Regions from separate parts of the Pseudoxanthomonas sp. USHLN014 genome, predicted to be linked through region 1. Evidence: riboswitches for the same ligand, from Rfam matches in the RefSeq annotation. Region 1 holds a riboswitch; each other region holds the start of a gene.
What was found. A riboswitch is a leader RNA that binds a small molecule or an ion and turns the genes downstream of it on or off. The one in region 1 is predicted to bind cobalamin.
Positions count from the first base shown of each region.

Region 2: another riboswitch for cobalamin. It lies ahead of metE (5-methyltetrahydropteroyltriglutamate--homocysteine S-methyltransferase); the one in region 1 lies ahead of btuB (TonB-dependent vitamin B12 receptor).
Region 3: another riboswitch for cobalamin. It lies ahead of WFQ05_RS07235 (ribonucleoside-diphosphate reductase subunit alpha); the one in region 1 lies ahead of btuB (TonB-dependent vitamin B12 receptor).

Region 1 covers NZ_JBBCKO010000008.1:154,035-160,672, reverse strand. Annotated here, with positions in the region: gene queD (6-carboxytetrahydropterin synthase QueD) at 25-390, shown strand; gene WFQ05_RS15075 (GAF domain-containing protein) at 1,155-1,640, shown strand; gene WFQ05_RS15070 (TfoX/Sxy family protein) at 1,637-2,011, shown strand; cobalamin riboswitch at 2,039-2,270, shown strand; gene btuB (TonB-dependent vitamin B12 receptor) at 2,415-4,292, shown strand; gene WFQ05_RS15060 (DUF6691 family protein) at 4,347-4,763, opposite strand; gene WFQ05_RS15055 (YeeE/YedE family protein) at 4,760-5,185, opposite strand; gene WFQ05_RS15050 (MBL fold metallo-hydrolase) at 5,182-6,066, opposite strand; gene WFQ05_RS15045 (metalloregulator ArsR/SmtB family transcription factor) at 6,137-6,490, shown strand; gene gph (phosphoglycolate phosphatase) at 6,495-6,638, opposite strand, start outside.
Region 2 covers NZ_JBBCKO010000003.1:6,974-13,611, reverse strand. Annotated here, with positions in the region: gene WFQ05_RS07155 (MgtC/SapB family protein) at 1-11, shown strand, start outside; gene WFQ05_RS07150 (sulfite exporter TauE/SafE family protein) at 39-782, opposite strand; gene WFQ05_RS07145 (LysR family transcriptional regulator) at 868-1,767, shown strand; gene WFQ05_RS07140 (fructose bisphosphate aldolase) at 1,847-2,734, opposite strand; gene metE (5-methyltetrahydropteroyltriglutamate--homocysteine S-methyltransferase) at 2,913-5,204, opposite strand; cobalamin riboswitch at 5,436-5,688, opposite strand; gene WFQ05_RS07130 (histidine kinase famiy protein) at 5,803-6,638, opposite strand, start outside.
Region 3 covers NZ_JBBCKO010000003.1:26,667-33,304, reverse strand. Annotated here, with positions in the region: gene WFQ05_RS07235 (ribonucleoside-diphosphate reductase subunit alpha) at 1-1,732, opposite strand, end outside; cobalamin riboswitch at 1,920-2,153, opposite strand; gene WFQ05_RS07230 (ZIP family metal transporter) at 2,385-3,293, shown strand; gene WFQ05_RS07225 (sterol desaturase family protein) at 3,294-4,148, opposite strand; partial or broken gene WFQ05_RS07220 (hypothetical protein) at 4,161-4,331, opposite strand; gene WFQ05_RS07215 (hypothetical protein) at 4,517-5,047, opposite strand; gene ompR (two-component system response regulator OmpR) at 5,223-5,942, shown strand; gene WFQ05_RS07205 (ATP-binding protein) at 5,939-6,638, shown strand, end outside.

The DNA.
Region 1 (6,638 bases):
CGCGCCGGCCCCGGACTGCCCGCCATGGACATCTTCAAGGTCTTCACTTTCGAGGCCGCGCACCGGCTGCCGAACGTGCCCGAGGGGCACAAGTGCGCCCGCCTGCACGGCCATTCCTTCCGCGTCGAACTGCATCTGACCGGCCCCCTGGATCCGCACACCGGCTGGGTGATGGACTTCGCCGACGTCAAGGCGGCCTTCAAGCCGCTCTACGAACGGCTCGATCACCACTACCTCAACGACATCGAGGGCCTGGACAACCCGACCAGCGAGCGCATCGCCGAGTGGATCTGGGACCACCTCAAGCCGGCCCTGCCGATGCTGAGCCAGGTCGTGGTCCACGAGACCTGTACGGCCGGCAGCCGCTATCGCGGACCGCGCGCGGACTGACACCGAGGCACGTCATCGACCCGCGGCCGACCGTTCGTCGGTCGTACGGGCAGGGGATGTTGCATCGCACCAAGTCCGGCGTTATGCTGCGTCGCAACAGCAGTTCTCGCGCCGGCGCACCGCGCCACGCAACCCCCATTTGTGTGGGTCCCTCCCCCCGCACAAATCCAGGCCCGACAGGTCCCTCCCCCTGTCGGGCCTTTTTTTTGTCTCCGCCACCAGGGTGCAGGGCCGGGAAACACGCTTCGCCGACCGCCCTTCGCTCCGCTCGTGCTCTGTGGGAGCCTGTAGAGCGGAGCTCGCTCCGCTGGGGCCCTCCCCATGAACCGAACGAAGAGCAGCGGAGTCCCCAAAAGGGGATTGCCACAAGCTCCGCTCTACAGATTGAGGAGACAGTCGCTCCCACGGAGATGGGAGTCCGATCGCGCGCCGTCACGGGCCCGAACGGTCGAGGCTCCCCAGTGAACCAAGCAGGACCTCTTTCGACCGAAGCCGATCATCTCGACGCGCGCGGCAGCGGGCCGGCGGGCGGTGGCCGCGCCTAGCGAGGCAGGAAGCCGAGCGCCCAAATCAGGGCATGACGCCCTGATTGAGGGAAAAGCGGCCACCGCCCGCCGGACCGCTGCCCAACCGAAGCCAGAACGCGCACGCCCCCGCGACCCTCGATCGCAAGAACCAGCTTTCCGCGCCGCGCACACCGGGGACATAGCGTTTCCTGCACAACCATGGCCGGTCTGCGTGCCATGCGTCGTAGAATCCACGACATGTCATTCGCGACCCAGACCCTCTCCGGGACCAAGCCCGAGCAATACGCGCAGCTGCTGGAGCAGGCGCGCGGCCTGATGTACGGGGAAACCGACCGCATCGCCAACGCCGCCAACCTCGCCGCGCTGCTCTATCACGCACTGCCCGGCTTCAACTGGGCCGGCTTCTATTTCTTCGATGGCACCGAGCTGGTGGTCGGGCCGTTCCAGGGCCTGCCGGCGTGCGTGCGCATCGCCCTGGACAAGGGCGTATGCGGCGCGGCGGCCAGCACCCGCCAGACCCAGCGCGTCCACGACGTGGAAGCCTTCCCCGGCCACATCGCCTGCGACGCGGCCTCGCGTTCGGAGCTGGTGGTGCCGCTGGTGAAGGACGGCGCCCTGATCGGCGTGCTGGACATCGACAGCCCCCAGGTGGGCCGCTTCGACGAAGACGACCAGCGCGGCCTGGAAGCCATCGCCGCGGCCTTCGTGGACGCCCTGGCGTGAGCACCACGCAGCTGCGCAACATCGGCCCCAAGTCCGCTGCGTGGCTGCGCCAGGTCGGCCTGCGCACCGAAGAGGACCTGCGCGCGGCCGGTCCCGTGGAAGCCTTCATGCGCATCAAGCGCGCCGGCTTCCGCCCCAGCCTCAACCTGCTCTACGCCCTGGAAGGCGCCCTGCTGGGCTGCCACTGGCAGGACGTGCCCGACGCCCGCCGCCAGCAGATGGTGGCCGAGGTCGAGGTCGCCGCCGCTGCACTGCCCGCCCCGCGCGGCCGCCCCGCCGCCGCACCGGTGACCACCACCCGCCACGATGAGGAAGGCGGCGCCGCGCCGGCGTTCGATTTCTTCGACAGCCCCGGCCGCGACAGCGACTGAGCGCCGCGCCAGGCGCCGGATCGCGTACAATCCGCGCCGCTTTCAGGTGACCTGCCGCGCATCCATCGCGTCCAGGTTGAAACGGGAAGCCGGTGAGCCCCGCCACGGGACGAATCCGGCGCTGCCCCCGCAACGGTAAGCGAGCCATGCCAACGCATCGGCCACTGCGTGCCTTCATCGCACGCGGGAAGGCGCGACGGCGGAAGGAGTGCCTTCCAGCTCGCAAGCCCGGAGACCGGCCTGAGCAGCACGGGTTCGTACCGAACCCACCACCGGTTGCGATGCGGAGGGCGTCGCGCGTGCCGCGCCCACGCCTTGCCGTGCGCGCTGTCCGCCTGTGTTGCCTTCCGTCGCCGCGACTTTCCTGCCTTGCACGTGCGAGGCGCGCGACGGAGTTCCCCACATGAAGACCACCCTGCTCTGCCTGGCCATCGGCCTGAGCCTTTCCGCCACCGCCCTGGCGCGGCCCGCCGACGACGCGACCGATCTGGACCAGATCAGCGTCACCGCCACGCGCACCGAAGTCGCCGTCCAGGACAGCCTGGTCCCCGTGCAGGTCATCTCGCGCGAGGAGATCGAGCGCAGCCAGGCGACCTCGCTGCCCGAGCTGCTGGCCGGCCGCGCCGGCATCAACATCGCCAACCAGGGCGGGCCGGGCAAGCTGACCAGCGTGTTCCTGCGCGGCAGCGAATCGGATCACGTGCTGGTGCTGGTGGACGGCGTGCGCATCGGCTCGGTCACCGCAGGGCTGGCCGCGTTCCAGGACCTGCCGGTGTCGCAGATCGAGCGCATCGAGATCGTGCGCGGCCCGCGCTCGAGCCTGTACGGCTCCGAAGCCATCGGCGGCGTCATCCAGATCTTCACTCGCAGCGGCGGCAAGGGCCTGACCACCTACGCCCAGGCCGGCTTCGGCAGCCATGGCCTGCGCGACCACAGCGCCGGCTTCAGCTATCGCGGCGAACGCGGCTGGCTGTCGGCCAACGGCGGCTACCAGGACACCGACGGCATCAACGCCTGCCGCGGCACCGCCGGCGATGCGGCCCATCCCTTCGGCGCCGGCTGCTACGCCGACGAGCCGGACCGCGACGGCTACCGCAACACCTCCTTCGGCCTGCGCGCCGGGATCGACGTCACCGACACGCTGGCGCTGGAGGGCAACTTCCTCAACGCCGACAGCTACAACGAATACGACGGCACCCTGTTCGGCGGCAACGAGGCCAAGAGCCTGCAGCGCGTGGCCGGCGGCAAGCTGCGCTGGAACCCGAGCGAAGCGTTCCAGCTGACCGTGCAGGCCGGCCGCAACGACGACCAGGCCGACAACTACTTCGCCGATGCCGATACCGGCACGCGCAGCTTCGTCAGCACCTTCGACACCCGCCGCGACACCGCCTCGGCGCAGGGCGACTACCGCTTCGCCGAAGGCCAGACCTTCACCCTGGGCGTGGACTGGCTGAACGACCGCGTCACCAGCACCACGCCCTACGACATCGACGCGCGCGATAACACCGGCGTGTTCGCCGAGTACCAGGGCAGCTTCGGCGCGCACGCGCTGCAGGCCTCGGTGCGCAACGACGACAACGAACAGTTCGGCTCGCACACCACCGGCAGCCTGGGCTATGGCTTCGGCTTCGGCAACGGCTTCAAGTTCACCGCCAACGCGGGCACCGGCTTCAAGGCGCCCAACTTCAACGACCTGTACTACCCGGGCTTCAGCAATCCGAACCTCAAGCCGGAGAAGAGCAAGTCGCTCAACCTTGGCCTGGCGCAGTACGGTCAGGGCTGGAACTGGACCTTCAACGCCTACGAGACCCGCATCGAGGACCTGATCGGCTACGACACGGCCTTCAACATCGTCAATGTGGACAAGGCCAGGATCCGCGGCGCCGAGCTGACCGGCTTCGTCACCCTGGCCGGGCTGGACATCAACGCCCAGCTCAGCCACGCCGATGCGCGCGACGACGGCGACGGCGCCAACCACGACAAGTGGCTGGCGCGCCGCGCACGCGACACCGCGCGCCTGGACCTGGACTATGCGATCGGCGACTTCCGCCTGGGCCTGACCGGCAACGCCGCCGGCAAGCGCTACGACAACGCGGCCAACACCGAGCGCCTGGCCGGCTACGGCACGATGGACGTGCGCCTGGAGTACGCCCTGTCGCGCGACTGGACGCTGCTGGCCAAGGCCGCCAACGTGTTCGACAAGGATTACGAGACCGTCCAGTGGTACAACCAGCCCGGCCGCGAGTACACCGTCAGCGTGCGCTGGCAGGCCAGGCAGTAAGCCTTCGCCCAGGAAGGTTTGCAGAGAAGAGCCGGCGCGTTGCGCCGGCTTTTTTTATGCTCGCGCCAGCAGCCGGTGCAGCGCCATGCCTGCCAGCATGGCCGGCACGAACCACAGCGCCTCGCCGATGCCGGCGCCGAGGCCGACCAGCGCGGGGCCGGGGCAGTAGCCGGCCAGCCCCCAGCCGGCGCCGAACAGCGCGGCGCCCAGCAACAGCGGACGATCGATCGCGCGTGCGGCCGGCAGCGAGAACGACGGCACGCACACCGGTGCCTGACGTCGCCGGATCAGCGGAAACAGCGCGCCGCTGGTCAACACCGCGCCGCCCAGGACGAACAGCAGACGCGGATCCCAGTGCCCGGCGACATCGAGGAAGCCCAGCACGCGCTGCGGATCGGTCATGCCCGAGACCACCAGGCCGACGCCGAACAGCGCGCCACAGGCCGCCGCGGCCCAGACCTGCCGATTCATGGACCACTCCATACATGCCGCACCAGGAAGGTCACCGCCATCGCCACCGCCATGAACATCGCAACGGCGGCCAGCGAGCGACGCGAATGCAGCGCCAGCCCGCAGACGCCGTGACCACTGGTGCACCCATTGCCCATGCGTGTGCCGACCCCGACCAGCAGGCCGGCCACGACGAGCAGCCACGGCGGAAAGCCCGCGCGCGTGGGCTGTGCGGATGGCAGCGCATGCAGCGCCAGACCCCCCATGCAGATCAGCCCCGCCAGGAAGGCCAGCCGCCAGGCCAGGCCCTCGCCGGGCGCCAGCAGCGCGCGCCCGGCGATGCCGCTGACGCCGGCGATGCGCCCGGTCAGCCACAGCAGCGCGCTGGCCGACAGGCCGATCAGCACGCCGCCGGCCAGTGCGCCGCTCCACTCCAGGCTCATTGCACGCCCAGCCGATTGAGCGGCAGGCGCAGATAGGCCACCCCGTCCTCCTCGGCAGGCGGCAGACGACCGCCGCGGATGTTCACCTGCAGGGCCGGCAGCAGCAGGCGCGGCACCGGCAGGACCGCATCGCGCGCGCGACGGCGGGCGACGAAGTCGGCCTCGCTCGCGCCCTGGCCGACATGCAGGTTGTGCGCACGCTGCTCGGCGACACTAACCTCGACCTTCGGCGCGGCGCCCTGCGCCGGATAGTCGTGGCACAGGAACAGGCGCGTGTCCTCCGGCAGCGCCAGCAGGCGCTGGATCGAGGCGTACAGCTGCGCCGCATCGCCGCCGGGAAAATCGGTGCGCGCCGTGCCCGAGGCCGGCGCGAACAGCGTGTCGCCGATGAAGGCCGCATCGCCGATCACATAGCTCAGGCTGTCCTCCGTGTGGCCCGGCGTGGCGAGCACGCGCACGGTCAGCGCGCCCACCTGCAGCACGTCGCCGTCGTCGAGCAGGCGATCGAACTGGCGCCCATCGGCCACGAACTCATCGCCCAGGCCGAACAGCGCCTTGAAGCGCGCCTGGATGCCGACGATGCCGCGACCGATGGCGATCCCCGCGCCGAGCGCATCGCGCAGATAGCCGGCCGCGCTGAGATGGTCGGCGTGGGCGTGGGTCTCCAGGATCCACAGCACGTCCAGCCCCTGTTCGCGCACCCAGGCCAGCAGCGCGTCGGCCGAGGCGGTGGAGGTGCGCGCGGCGTTGGCGTCGTAATCCAGCAGCGGATCGATCACCACCGCCGCCGGACTGTGCGGATCGCGCACGACATAGGTGAGCGTGCCGGTGGCCGGATCGTGGAAGGGCTGGACCTGCGGCGAGGAAGATGCCGGTGACATCCGAAACTCCCGTTGCGTCGTATTTTAGATTTATCTAAATTAGACGCATCGAAAACGAAAGGTCAAGCCCATGCCCGCCCGCCTGCCCTCGCCTGCGCTGGATGCCGCCGCGATGGCCAGCCACGCCCAGGCCGCGAGCGCGCTGCTGAAGGCGCTGGCGCATCCGGCGCGGCTGCGCGTGCTGTGCCGGCTGGTGGAGGGCGAGGCTTCGGTGGGCGAACTGCAGGCCAAGAGCGCCCTGTCGATGTCGGCGCTGAGCCAGCACCTGGCAGTACTGCGCCAGGCCGAGCTGGTGGACACCCGACGCGAGGCCCAGACCATCTTCTACCGCCTGCTCGACAGCCCGGCGCTGGGCGTGATGCAGGCGCTGCATGCGGCCTATTGCATGCCTGCCGAAAAAGCGCAGCGCCCGCGCCGTCGCTGAACCCTCAGCGCAGCGCGAGCAGTTCGGGAAAGGTGTCGAGCACCGCGACCGCGCCGGCGGCGTCGAGGTCGTACTGCTTGCGATAACCGTAGCGCAGCAGCACCAGCGGCACGCTCGCGTTGTGCGCGGCCAGCGCATCGCTTTCCGA
Region 2 (6,638 bases), on a different contig from region 1:
TCGGCCAGTAGCGCTCCGGCCCCGCACGCGCCCGCGTTTCAACCGCGCCACGCAAGCTCCACCCCGAGCAGCAGCAGACAGATCAGGAAGCCGGTCCGGAACGCGGCCGGACGGATGCGCTGGCGCAGGCGCTGGCCCAGCCACATGCCCGCCAGGGCAGGCAGCACGGCGATCGACGACGGCAGCAGATGACCGACCGACAGCGCGCCATGCAGGGCCAGACCGGCGGCCAGCGCGAGCGTGGAGACGGTGAAGGACAGGCCCAGCGCCTGCACCAGCGCATCGCGGTGCAGGCCCAGCGCCTGCAGGAAGGGCACCGCCGGGATCACGAACACGCCGGTTACCCCCGTCACCACGCCGGTGATGCCGCCGACCAGCGGCGCAAGCACGCGTTCCAGCGCGGGCGGCACACGAAACGGCCGGGACAGCAGGGTCACCAGGGCGTAGAGCACCAGCGCGATGCCGAGCAGGCGCGCCGTGCCGTCCGCCGCCCCACCGGCCAGCCAGGCGGAGGCCAGCAGCGTGCCGGCGACCACCGCCAGCTGCATCGGCCACAGCCGTCGCAGCAGCGCACCCAGCTGCCCGCCACTGACCAGCTGCAGCACATTGGTCACCAGCGAAGGCAGCAGCAGCAAGGCGGCCGCCCAGGCCGGCGACATCAGCGCACCCAGCACGCCCATGGCCACGGTAGGCAGGCCCATGCCGGTCACGCCTTTCACGCAGCCGGCCACGAAGAACGTGCCGAGCACGATCAGCCACCACACTTCCGTCGAGATCTGCATGCCGCCATGAAACGGGGTGACGCGCACGGGCACAATGCGGTCTGTCCGATGCCGACCTTCGGGCCAGCCGAAGGAGCCCTTGGCCTTGCGATTCGATCTGCCCGACCTGCGCCTGTTCCTGGCCGTGCTGGACGCCGGCAGCATCACCGCCGGCGCCGAGCGCGCGCACCTGTCGCTGGCCGCCGCCAGCGAGCGCCTGCGTGCGATGGAGGAATACGCCGGGGTCGTCCTGCTCGACCGCCTGCCCAAGGGCATCCGGCCCACCGCGGCGGGCGAGGCGGTGGCCCATCACGCGCGCTCGATCCTGCAGCAGTCGGCGCTGCTGCGGCACGCACTGGCCGACCATGCGCGCGGGACGCGCGGACGCGTGCGCCTGATGGTCAATACCGCGACCATGAGCGAGGCGCTTCCCGCCGCGCTGGCGCCCTGGCTGGCGGCCCATCCCCACATCGACGTGGAGCTACTCGAGCGCAGCAGCGAGGAGATCGCCAAGGCGCTGGAGGCCGGCGTGGTGGAGCTGGGCATCCTGTCCGAGGCCGCGGCCTCGCCAGGCCTGCAACGCCAGCACTTCGCGCGCGACACCCTGGTGGCGCTGCTGCCGCCCGCGCACGCCGCCGCCAGTGCGCAGGCGCTGAGTCTGGCCGATCTGGCGGCCGAGCCCTGGATCGGCCTGCCCGAAGGTAGTGCCCTGCAGCGGCATCTGGACGCCCAGGCGGCGGCGCTGGGCCTGCGTTTGGCGTATCGCGTGCGGCTGCGTACATTCGAGGCCATCGGCGCGGTGGTCGCCGCCGGCGCCGGCGTCGCCGTGGTGCCGGCCGCCGCACTGGCGCGGCTTGGGCCGTGCGTTCGCGGCGTTGCGCTGCGCGAGCCCTGGGCGCAGCGACGCCTGTGCCTGTGCTGGGACGACGCGCGCCCGCTGTCGCCGACTGCGCAGGCCTTGCGCACTCACCTGGCCGACTGGGCCGACCGCGCCGCCGATCGTTGAAGCCCGCCCTGCCGCGGCCCTTGAAACGCAACAGGCCCCGCCGAAGCGGGGCCTGCGTGAACCACACCGTCCGCGTCGATCAGGCGATCGAGGCGCGGTAGATCGACTCGATGGTGGCATCGAGGGTCTTGTTGAACTCCTCGTCGCTCTGCTGCGCGCTCAGGCCCTCGGTCAGCGCGCGGCTGAAGCTGGCGATGATGCCGGGGTTCCGGGCCAGCTTGGCGTTGGCCTCATCGCGGCTGTAGCCGCCGGACAGCGCCACGACCTTGAGCACGCTGGGGTGGTCGACCAGCTCCTTGAAGAAGCCATCGACGCTGGGCAGGGTCAGCTTGAGCACGACCGGCGTGGACGCATCGACCTTGTCCAGGCGCTCGAGCAGCCCCTGCTTCAGCGTGGTCTCGATCTGCGCCTTGTCGGCGGCCTTGATGTCCACCTCCGGCTCGATGATCGGGACCAGGCCGGCGTCCAGCACCTGCTGGCCCAGCTCGAACTGCTGGTCCAGCACCGCCGCGATGCCGGCGGCGTTGTCGGCCTTGATGACCGAGCGCTCCTTGGTGCCGAACACGCCCTTGGCCTTGGCCTTGGCCAGCAGCTCGGCCAGGCCCGGGATGGGCTTGAGCAGCTGCACGCCGTTGGCCTCGTCCTCCAGGCCCTTGTCGATCTTGAGGAACGGCACGACCTGCTTGACGTTCCACAGGTAGTGCGCGGCCTCTTCGCCTGCGAAGCGGTCGTCGAGCGTGCGCTCGAACAGGATCGCCCCGACCACGCGCTCGCCGGTGAACGCCGGGCTGGTGACGATGCGCTCGCGCATCTGGTGGACCAGCGCGAACATCTCCGCATCGTTGGAATAGGCCGACTCGTCGACGCCGTAGAGCTTGAGCGCCTTGGGCGTGCTGCCGCCGCTCTGGTCCAGTGCGGCGATGAAGCCCTGGCCGGAAGCAATCTTGTCCCGCTGTTCCTGGTTGATCGACACGGTCGGCAAGTCCTATGAAAGATGGGGGAGCCAGAGTGTACGCAAGCCCCGCGTCGCTGGCAGCCGTGAAAACGTTATCGGCTTCATAACGGTTTCAGCCGGGGGACACGCCGCGTGGTGTGCCGCGTGCGCCGAAATGCCGCGCCTGCAGCGCAGGCGCGGCACGCGCGCATCAGGCCGCCTGGGCCAGATCCGCGCGCAGGCGGCGTGCGGCTTCCACCATCTGCTCCAGCGCATGGCGCGTCTCGTCCCAGCCGCGGGTCTTCAGGCCGCAGTCCGGGTTGACCCACAGCTGCTGCGGGCTGAGCACCGCCCGCGCCTTGCGCAGCAGTTCCACCATTTCCTCCACCGAGGGCACGCGCGGGGAGTGGATGTCGTACACGCCCGGGCCGATACCGTTGGGATAGCGGAACCGCACGAACGCATCGAGCAGCTCCATGCGCGAGCGCGAGGTCTCGATCGAGATCACGTCCGCATCCATCGCCGCCACCGCATCGATGATGTCGTTGAACTCCGAATAGCACATGTGGGTATGGATCTGGGTCGCATCGCCCACACCGCTGGCGCAGATGCGGAAGGCCTCGATCGCCCAGTTCAGGTAGTCCGACCACGCATCGCGGCGCAGCGGCAGGCCCTCGCGGATGGCCGGCTCGTCGATCTGGATGATGCCGATGCCGGCGGCCTCCAGGTCGTTGACCTCATCGCGCAGGGCCAGCGCGATCTGCCGGCAGGTCTCGCTGCGGGCCTGGTCGTCGCGCACGAACGACCACTGCAGCACCGTCACCGGGCCGGTCAGCATGCCCTTCATCGGCCGCTGGGTCAGCGACTGGGCGTAGCGCGACCAGCGCACGGTCATCGGCTTCGGGCGCACCACGTCGCCGAAGATGATCGGCGGCTTGACGCAGCGGCTGCCGTAGCTCTGCACCCAGCCCAGCTTGGTGAAGGCGAAGCCGTCCAGCTGCTCGCCAAAGTACTCGACCATGTCGTTGCGCTCGTACTCGCCATGCACCAGCACGTCCAGGCCGATGCGTTCCTGGAAGCGCACACAGCGCTCGGTCTCGGCCTCCAGGAAGGTCTCGTAGTCGGCGTCGGACAGCTTGCCCGCCTTGTGCTGGGCGCGCGCCTGACGCACCTGCTGGGTCTGCGGGAACGAGCCGATGGTGGTGGTCGGATACACCGGCAGCCCGAACGCCTGCTCCTGCAGCACGCGGCGCTGGGCGTAAGGCGAGGCGCGCCGGCTGTCGGCCTCGCTCAGCGTGGCCAGGCGCCGGGCCACCTCGGGCCGATGCACGCGCGCCGACTGGCGGCGCGATTCCAGGCGGGCGCGCTGCTGCGCCAGCAGGCCTTCCGCGCCTTCGCGTCCGTCCAGCGCGTCGGCCAGCACGCGCAGCTCGCCCAGCTTCTGCCGTGCGAAGGACAGCCAGGACTTGAGTTCGGCATCGAGCGCCTTCTCCTGCTCCAGGTCGACCGGTACGTGCAGCAGCGCGCACGACGGCGCCAGCCACAGGTTGTCGGCGCCGACGTGCCCTTGCGCATAGCGCGCCAGCGTCAGCGCGTTGTCCAGGTTGGTGCGCCAGACATTGCGCCCGTTGACCAGGCCGGCCGAGAGCACGCGGCCCTTGGGCCAGGCCTGCAGCACCGCGTCGAGCTGTTCCGGCGCGCGCACCAGATCCACGTGCAGCCCCTCGACCTGCAGCCGCGCGACCAGGTCCAGGTTGTCGCCCAGCGCGCCGAAGTAGGTGGTCAGCAGCAACCTGGAGCGCGGCGCCTGGGCCAGGAACGCATAGGCGCGGGCGAAGGCCGCCTTCGCCGCCTCGTCCAGGTCCAGCACCAGCGTGGGTTCGTCGATCTGCACCCAAGCCGCGCCAGCAGCATGCAGGCGTTCGAGCAGCTGCGCGTACACCGGCAGCAGGCGCTCGAGCAGCGCCAGCCGGTCGCTGCCATCGGTGGTCTTGGACAGCAGCAGGAAGCTCACCGGCCCAAGCAGCACCGGGCGCGTGTCGAAGCCGGCGGCCCTGGCCTCCAGGAACTGGGCCACCGGCTTGTCGCCGCGCAGGGCGAAGTCCTGGCCGGCATGCAGCTCGGGGACGATGTAGTGGTAGTTGGTGTCGAACCACTTGGTCATCTCCAGCGCGCGCAGGTCGATGCCCCCGGTCTGCACGCCGCGCGCCATGGCGAAGTAGCCGGCCAGCGGGTCGGCGTCGGCCAGGGCGCGATAACGCTGCGGGAGGGCGTCGAACAGGAACGCCGTGTCCAGCACATGGTCGTAGAGCGAGAAGTCGTTGCTGGGCAGCACGTCGGCGCCGGCCTGCCGCTGCAGCTGCCAGTGCTGCGCGCGCAGGGCCGCGGCGGTGGCCTGCAGCGTGTCGGCGCTGTGCTCGCCCTTCCAGTAGCGCTCCAGGGCGTGCTTGAGTTCACGGCGTGGTCCGATGCGCGGAAAGCCAAGGTTGGTGACGCTGGTCATTGAATGGATCCTCATTGCGTGTGGGCATTGAGGAACGAAGGAACCGCACGCCACGCCTTACAGCCCTGCGGCTGCGACGTGCCATGCCAGCGACCTTCGCCCCCGCGGGCGAACCGGCCCCGTGCGCGGAAACCTCCACACGCGCACGCCTGCTGCACCGGGCCTTGCGCCCGCCGCATCACGCGCCCGTGCCGCTCCCGCGAGCGGTGCCAGGTCGAAGCGGAAGACCGAGCAGGGTCCTCCGGCCGGGGCCGGTCTTCGGGCTCATGGACACGGCGCGGACGGGTCCGCACCCCCTACTCCCCGCCGCTTCCCGGCCCGATGCCTTGCGGCGCGGACCAGTGCTGTTGGCAGGCTTCGTTTCCAATGACCGCTGCGGGGCAGCTCCGGAATGGACGCGCACGGGGCGCGCCTTCACCGGATTCCCGTTTAATCCATCGCTTCATGTGGATGAAGCGATGGAACCACGACGGACGCACCTTACGCGCCGGGTGCCGGGCGCGTCAAGGCGGCTCACGGATCGGTCGCGCCAACGAAAAGGCCCCTTTCGGGGCCTCTTCGTCTCGCAGGTGTTTGACGGCAAGGCTGCCGCTGCAGCTCAGCCCACGCCGGTCGGGCCGTCCAGCACCTGACGGACCAGCTTGAGCAGGTCGCGCTGGGTGTATGGCTTGTTGATCACGTCGAACTGCGCGCCTTCGGCGTCGCTGCGCGCCAGCGTGTTTTCGGCATAGCCGGTGGTGAGGATGACCTTGGTCGCCGGACTGCGCCGCATGACCTCGTGGGCCAGGACCACGCCATTCATGCCGCCCGGCATGATCAGGTCGGTGAACAGCAGATTGAACGGGTCGCTCGCCTTCAGCAGCTCCAGCGCCTGCGCCGCGTTGCTGGCGACCTCGGTCTGATAGCCGGCCGCTTCCAGGAACATCTGCGCCACCGCCGCGACCTCCTCACGGTCCTCCACGATCAGGATCCGTTCGCTGCCGCCGCGGCCGCTGGCACGCGGTTCGGGCAGCTGCGGCTTGCCGCCTTCGCTGGGCTGGGCCGGGAAGTACAGCCGGATCGTGCTGCCCCGATCCACCTCCGAATAGATGCGCACCGCGCCGCCGGACTGCTTGACAAAACCGTACACCATGCTCATGCCCAGCCCGGTGCCCTTGCCTTCCTCCTTGGTGGTGAAGAACGGCTCCAGCACGCGCTGCTGGATGTCCAGCGGCATACCGCAGCCGGTGTCGGTCACGGCCACGCTGACGTAGTGACCCGGCGCCAGATGATGGAAGTCGGGGCTGCTGAGATCGCTCTGGTCCACCTCCACATTGGCCGTCTCGATGGTCACCTGCCGCTGCGGGCGATCCTCCATCGCGTCGCGCGCATTGAGCAGGATGTTCAGCAGCGCCACCTCGGCCTGGGTGCTGTCCAGCTTGGCGTTCCACAGCG
Region 3 (6,638 bases), on a different contig from region 1:
AGGAGGGATGCTTGCCGCGCTCCTGCGCCAGCTCGCACGAGGTCTCCAGCGCGTGGAAGTAGATCGTCTCGGCGATCTTCCTGCTGATCGCGCGCGCCTCGGCGCTGTCGAAGGCCAGGCGCTTGCGGAAGAACACGTCCTGCAAGCCCATGCAGCCCAGGCCGACCGGGCGCCAGCGCAGGTTGCCGCGGCGCGCGGTCTCGATCGGGTAGAAGTTCAGATCGATCACGCGGTCCAGCTGACGCACGGCCAGGCGCACGGTCTCGGCCAGCTTGTCGTAGTCGAAGTCGCCGTACTCGTCGAAGTGGCGACCCAGGTTGATCGAGCCCAGGTTGCACACCGCGGTCTCCTCGTTGGAGGTGACCTCCAGGATCTCGGTGCACAGGTTGGACAGATGGATCACGTTGCCCGGACGCAGGGTCTGGTTGGACGCCTTGTTGCACTTGTCCTTGAAGGTCATCCAGCCGTTGCCGGTCTCGGCCAGGGTGCGCATCATCCGCGCGTACAGCTTGCGCGCCGGCACGGTCTTGCTGGCCTTGCCCTGCGCCTCGGCCTGCTCGTACGCGCGCTCGAAGGCCTCGCCGTACAGGTCGGTCAGCTCCGGCACGGCCTTGGGGTCGAACAGCGACCAGGGCTTGTCCGCTTCCACGCGCGCCATGAACAGGTCCGGCACCCAGTTGGCCAGGTTGAGGTTGTGCGTGCGGCGCGCGTCGTCGCCGGCGTTGTCGCGCAGCTCGAGGAAGTCGTCGATGTCCGCGTGCCAGGTCTCCAGGTAGACGCAGGCCGCGCCCTTGCGCTTGCCGCCCTGGTTGACCGCCGCCACCGAGGAATCCAGCGTCTTCAGCCACGGCACGATGCCGTTGGAATGGCCGTTGGTGGACTTGATCAGCGAGCCGCGCGCACGCACGCGCGAGTAGCTCACGCCGATGCCGCCGGAGAACTTGGACAACTGCGCAATATCGCCGTACTTGGCGTAGATCGACTCCAGCGAATCCTGCGGCGAGTCCAGCAGGAAGCAGCTGGAGAGCTGCTCGTGCGTGGTGCCGGAATTGAACAGCGTCGGGCTGGACGGCAGGTAGTCCAGGTGCGCCATGCGCTGGTACAGCGCCAGGGCCTCCGGCACGTCCTCGCTCAGCGCGCTGGCGATGCGCAGGAAGAACTGCTGCGGGGTCTCGATCACCTTGCGGCTGTGCGGGTGGCGCAGTAGGTAGCGGTCGTACAGGGTGCGCAGGCCGAAGTACTCGAACTCGCGGTCCAGGCCGGCGTCGACGGCATCGTTGAGCTTGCGCGCGTTGACCTGCACGAAGTTCAGCAGGCGCTCGTTGATCAGGCCGACCTCATGGCCGCGGGCCACCGACTGGGAGAAGGCGTGGATCTCCTGGCCGGAGACCTCCTTGGCGATGAAGTTGGCCAGCAGGCGCGCGGCCAGGCGGCCGTACTCGGGCTCCTCGCCGATCAGCAGCGCGGCGGTGCGGATGGACAACTCGTCCAGCTCCTGCGTGGTGGCGCCGTCGTACAGGCCGGAGATGGTGCGCGTGGCCACGCGCATCGGATCGACCGCGTGCAGGCCTTCGGCGCAGCGCTGCACGGCGCGCACGATCTTGTTCAGGTCCACCGCCTCGCTGCCGCCGTTGCGCTTGGTCACGCGCATGGCCGTGGCGGTGGGCGGCGGGGTCAGCGAAAAGGCGGCGTCGGCCGGGCGCTGGGCCACGGCGGAATCGGTCTGGGTCACGGTCGAAACTCTCCATGCGTAGATGCACGCATTGCGCCTTCCCACGAGGGCGCAACAGGGGCCGGGCGACCGAGGGTGAAACGGCGGCGTCGCAGAAGCCGCGACCGCACGAACGGCGTTCGTGGTCGGGCCTTGCGTCACCAGCCGTCTCTCCCTCGAAAGACACCGCGGCCGGCGCCGCGCGAGGTGCTTGCGCGCGACTGTCGGCAGGTCTTCGGACTGACGGGCGTGAAGCCAGGACACAGTCCTGCTTCTCCTAACCCACCGCTTCCCAAGGCCACCGGGGGCCTCAGTGCAGATGGCGGGGTCGTTCCCAATCACCGCTGCGGGGCAGTGCCGGAGTGGGCCGCAAGGCCGCACCGGCTTCCCTTTTCATCCCCGCGGCTTGTGGCCGCGAGGAACCGACGACCCCAAGATAGTGGGGTCATCCACGCCCGTCAACGCCAAATGTAGTGACAAAAGGGAAGGTCCTGATGCCATGCGGGTTTCACGGATTTCTGCTCCGTGGAGCATTCCCGGCCGGTGTGCGCTGCAGCACGGTTGACGCGCCCTTGCCCGTCGGTGTCCGATGTTGGGCAGGCACCTTCGGTCCCGTTGCGGACAACGGCACCCCGAGCGCACGCGCGCCCCTTCCGCCCACGAAGCCCCTGCCATGCACGATCACACCCTGTCCTCCCCGTCCGCGCTGCGGCGCCTGCTGCCGTGGCTGCTGGCGCTGGCCGCCCTGCTGCTGGGCGCCTGGCTGCTGCAGGAAGTCCTGGCCCAATGGCCGCATCGCCCCGGCCTGCGCCAGGCGCTGCGCGACGGCCTGATCTGCGCCGCGGCCACCGCCGCCGGCGCGCTGCCGGTGCTGGCGGTGCGGCGCCTGCCGCAGACGCTGGCCGACGGCCTGATGGGCTTCGGCGCCGGCGTGATGCTGGCCGCCACGGCCTTCTCGCTGATCGTGCCCAGCCTGCAGGCGGCCAAGGACCAGGGCTACGGCGGGCTGGGCGCCGGCGGGCTGGTCAGCGTCGGCATCTGCCTGGGCGTGGCGATGATGCTGACGATGGACCGGGTGATCCCGCATGCGCATCTGGACCAGCAGGGCCAGACCACGCGCGTGGGCGGCCTGCACCAGTGGCTGCCGCCGCAGGTGACGCTGTTCGTGCTGGCCATCACCTTGCACAACATCCCCGAAGGCATGGCGGTGGGCGTGGCCTCCGGCTCGGGCATGGCCAACGCCGAGCCCTTCAGCCTGGCCATCGCGCTGCAGGACATCCCCGAAGGCCTGGTGATCGCGCTCTCGCTGGCCACCGCCGGCGTGCGCCGCGGGCGCGCGGTGCTGATCGGCGCCGCCTCGGGTCTGGTGGAGCCGCTGGGCGCGGTGGTGGCGGCGGTGGCGGTGGGCGCGTTCTCCACCCTGCTGCCCTGGGGCCTGGCGTTCGCGGCCGGGGCGATGCTGTTCGCGGTCAGCCACGAGGTCATCCCCGAGTCGCACCGCAACGGCCACGAGACCCTGGCCACCATCGGCCTGACCCTGGGCTTCTGCCTGATGATGGTGATGGACACCGGGCTGGGCTGATCAGCCGCCCGGCTTGAACCCCGGCGGGCCGAACAGCGTCCGCAGTGCCTGCCCGGGCGAGCGCACCCGGCGCAGGTCGGCCCACAGCCCCAGCCAGCCGTGCAGGGCGATCCGCACCGGATGGTGGCTGCGCAGCGGTTCGACCAGGCCGTAGCGCGGCGGCACGCCCGGCAACTGCGCGCGGAAGCTGCCGAACATCCGGTCGAACACGATCAGCACCCCGCCGTAGTTGCAGTCCAGATACTCCGGGTTGCTGGCGTGGTGCACGCGGTGGTGCGCAGGGGTGTTGAAGACACATTCGATCCAGCGCGGCAGCACGCCGATCAGTTCGGTATGCAGCCAGAACTGGTAGAGCAGGTTCAGCGCCAGCGCGCCCAGCACCGCCGGTACCGGGAAACCAAGCCACACCAGCGGAGCGAAGAACAGCGCCTGCCCGGTGAGCTGCGCGGTCCAGCCCAGCCGGTACGCCGAGGCCAGCGTGTACTGCTCGGGCGAGTGGTGCACGCAGTGGTTGACCCAGAACCAGCGGATCCGGTGGTCGGCGCGGTGCATGGCGTAGTAGCAGGCCTCCTGGCCGACGAACAGCAGCGTCCATTGCCAGGGCGCATCCATCGCCAGGGTCGTCAGGCGCACCTGGTGCACCGCCAGCAGCACGACGCCGGCCACGCCGCTGCCGAGCACCAGGCCGACCAGGCCGCGGCCGAGCGCATCCCCCAGCGAGGCCCAGTAGCTCTTCCAGTCGTAAGCCAGGCCGCGACGCAGGCGCAGCCAGGCTTCGAGCGCCGCCAGCAGCGGCAGCGCCAGCGGGACCCAGCGCAGCCAGGACAGGTGCGGGCCAAGCAGGGACAGGACCATGGCCGCGGCGGCCTACTGGCCCGACCCGCGTCGGGCGGCGGACAGCGCCTGGCCCGCCGCGCGCAGTTCGTCGCGCGACAGGGCGCCGTCGTGGTTGGCGTCCAGCGCGTCGAAATGCTCGAACAGGCGCGGCAGGCTGGCCTGGGCTTCGCTGCGCTGGATCAGGCCGTCGCCGTTGGCATCGGCGGCCTTGAGCTTGCGCGCCATCTGCTGGCGTCCGGCCGAGGCGGCGCTGTCGTTGGCCTGCTGCGCCAGCAGGCAGGACGGGGCCAGCGCGAGCAGCGCCAGCGTCAGCGCGGGGAAGAGCGTCTTCATGGGCAGGTCTCGATCGAAAGGGCGCGCCGCCGGCCTGGCGGCGCGCGAAAGGCTCACTTGCGGCAGGCCACGACCTGGCCGCTGCTGTCGGTGCAGGTGCCGGTGTGGCTGACGCTGCCGTTCTGCACCGTGGTCGACCCGGTGTAGGACGCCCCGCCGGCCGTGGTGGCGATGGTGCTGCGCGCGCCGTTGACGTTGCCTGCGGCATCGCGGCTGATCTCGCCGCTGGTGGACAGGCTGCCGCCGGCGGCGGTGGTCGCGCTGGCCGTGCCCTGGCGGCCGGCGCTGCCATCGGTGTTGCGGTACCAGCTGCCGCTGCGGTGCGCGCTGCCGCCGTCGGCGCCCTGCACCGCCGCGCCGCTGCGGCCGGTGGTATTGCCGGCCGCATCGGTGCGGCTGCCGTGGCCGCGCACATAGGCGCCGTTGGCGTTGCGTCCGGCGGCGGCCGTGCCGCGCACCTGCGCGCCATCGGCGGCGGTACCGCCGCCATGGACGCGGACGCGGCCGGCCCAGGCGTCGGTGGAGAGGGACAGCGCGCCGCCAACGGCCAGCGCGGACAGCAGCATCAGGTGGGTCGTACGCATGATCGGTTCCTCGCGATGGGATGGAACGGCGTCGATCGCCGTGCCGCCATGCTGGGCCGGCCGGACCTGCGAGGTGTTGCGCCTCTGCCAGCAGATGTGTCCGCCGGCCGGCGCTGAAACATCTGCTTACAACCGGCGTTGTCGGCGCCGGCCACCGGGCGCGATAGTGCGCCGCATGAGCGAGATCACCGCCAAGCTGCTGCTGGTCGACGACGACGTGCGCCTGCGCGAACTGCTGCAGCGCTACCTGGAAGGCGAGGGCTTCGCCGTCAAGGCGGTGGGCGACGGCACGCAGATGCGCCAGGCGCTGGACCGCGGCCATTTCGACCTGATCGTGCTGGACCTGATGCTGCCCGGCGAGAGCGGCCTGGACCTGTGCCGGCGCCTGCGCGGTCAGGGCGACACCACGCCGGTGGTGATGCTCACCGCCAAGGGCGACGAGATCGACCGCATCGTCGGGCTGGAGATCGGCGCCGACGACTATCTGCCCAAGCCGGTCAATCCGCGCGAGCTGCTGGCCCGCATCCGCTCGGTGCTGCGACGCACGCAGGCCGTGCCGGGCGCGCCGCAGGCCGAGGGCGGGATCGTCGCCTTCGGCCCGTGGCGGCTGGACTTGGGCAACCGCCAGCTCAGCCGCCAGGGCCGCGTGGTGAAGCTGACCAGCGGCGAGTTCGCGGTGCTGGCGGTGCTGGTGCGGCACCCGCGGCAGACACTCTCACGCGACCGGCTGATGAGCCTGGCGCGCGGGCGCGAGCACGAGGCCTTCGAGCGCAGCATGGACGTGACCATCGCCCGCCTGCGCAAGCTGCTGGAGGACGATGCGCGCAACCCGACCATCGTGCAGACGGTCTGGGGCGCGGGCTATGTGTTCGTGCCGCCGGAGGAGGTCGCGTGAGGCGCGCGCCGGGGATGTTCGCCCAGCTGGCGCTGGTCATCGCGCTGGTGCTGGCCGGCGCCGGCGTGCTGGCCGCGGTGCTGGGCCGCGAGCTCGCCATCGCCCCGGCCGCCGATCAGCTGGCGCGCGCCATGCGCGGCTTCGCCGGCCTGGCCGAGGAGGTGGACCGCAACAGCGGCCACGCCGCCACGCTTCGCTATCTGCAGCAGGCCGAGCTGGACGTGCGCGAGAGCGCGCCGGCGAGCGACGCGCGCGCGTTCGCGCCCTTCCTGCGCGTGCTGCGCCAGCGCACGGCGCGCGCGCTGGGCCACGAGCGTGCGGTGGTGCTGTCGCGCGACGTTGAGGGCGACCGGCTGTGGATGCAGCTGCGTACCAGTCCGACGCTGTGGATTTCCTTCGGCGCCAAGCCCGCGCGCGGCAGCCGGCGCTTCACGCTGGCCCTGCTGCTGGGCTGCGTCGGCCTGACCTGGCTGGCGGCGGCGTACTGCGCCCAGCGCCTGGTCGGCCCGCTGCGCCAGCTGGCCCAGGCCGCGCCCGGGCTGGTCCGCGGCGAGGCGCCGCGTCTGGACGTGCGCGGCCCACGCGAGGTGCGCGAGCTGGCCGACGCCCTGGAGCAGGCCAGTGAGGACGTGCGCAGCGCCGCCGACGAGCGCGCGCTGATGCTGGCCGGCATCTCGCACGACCTGCGCACGCCGC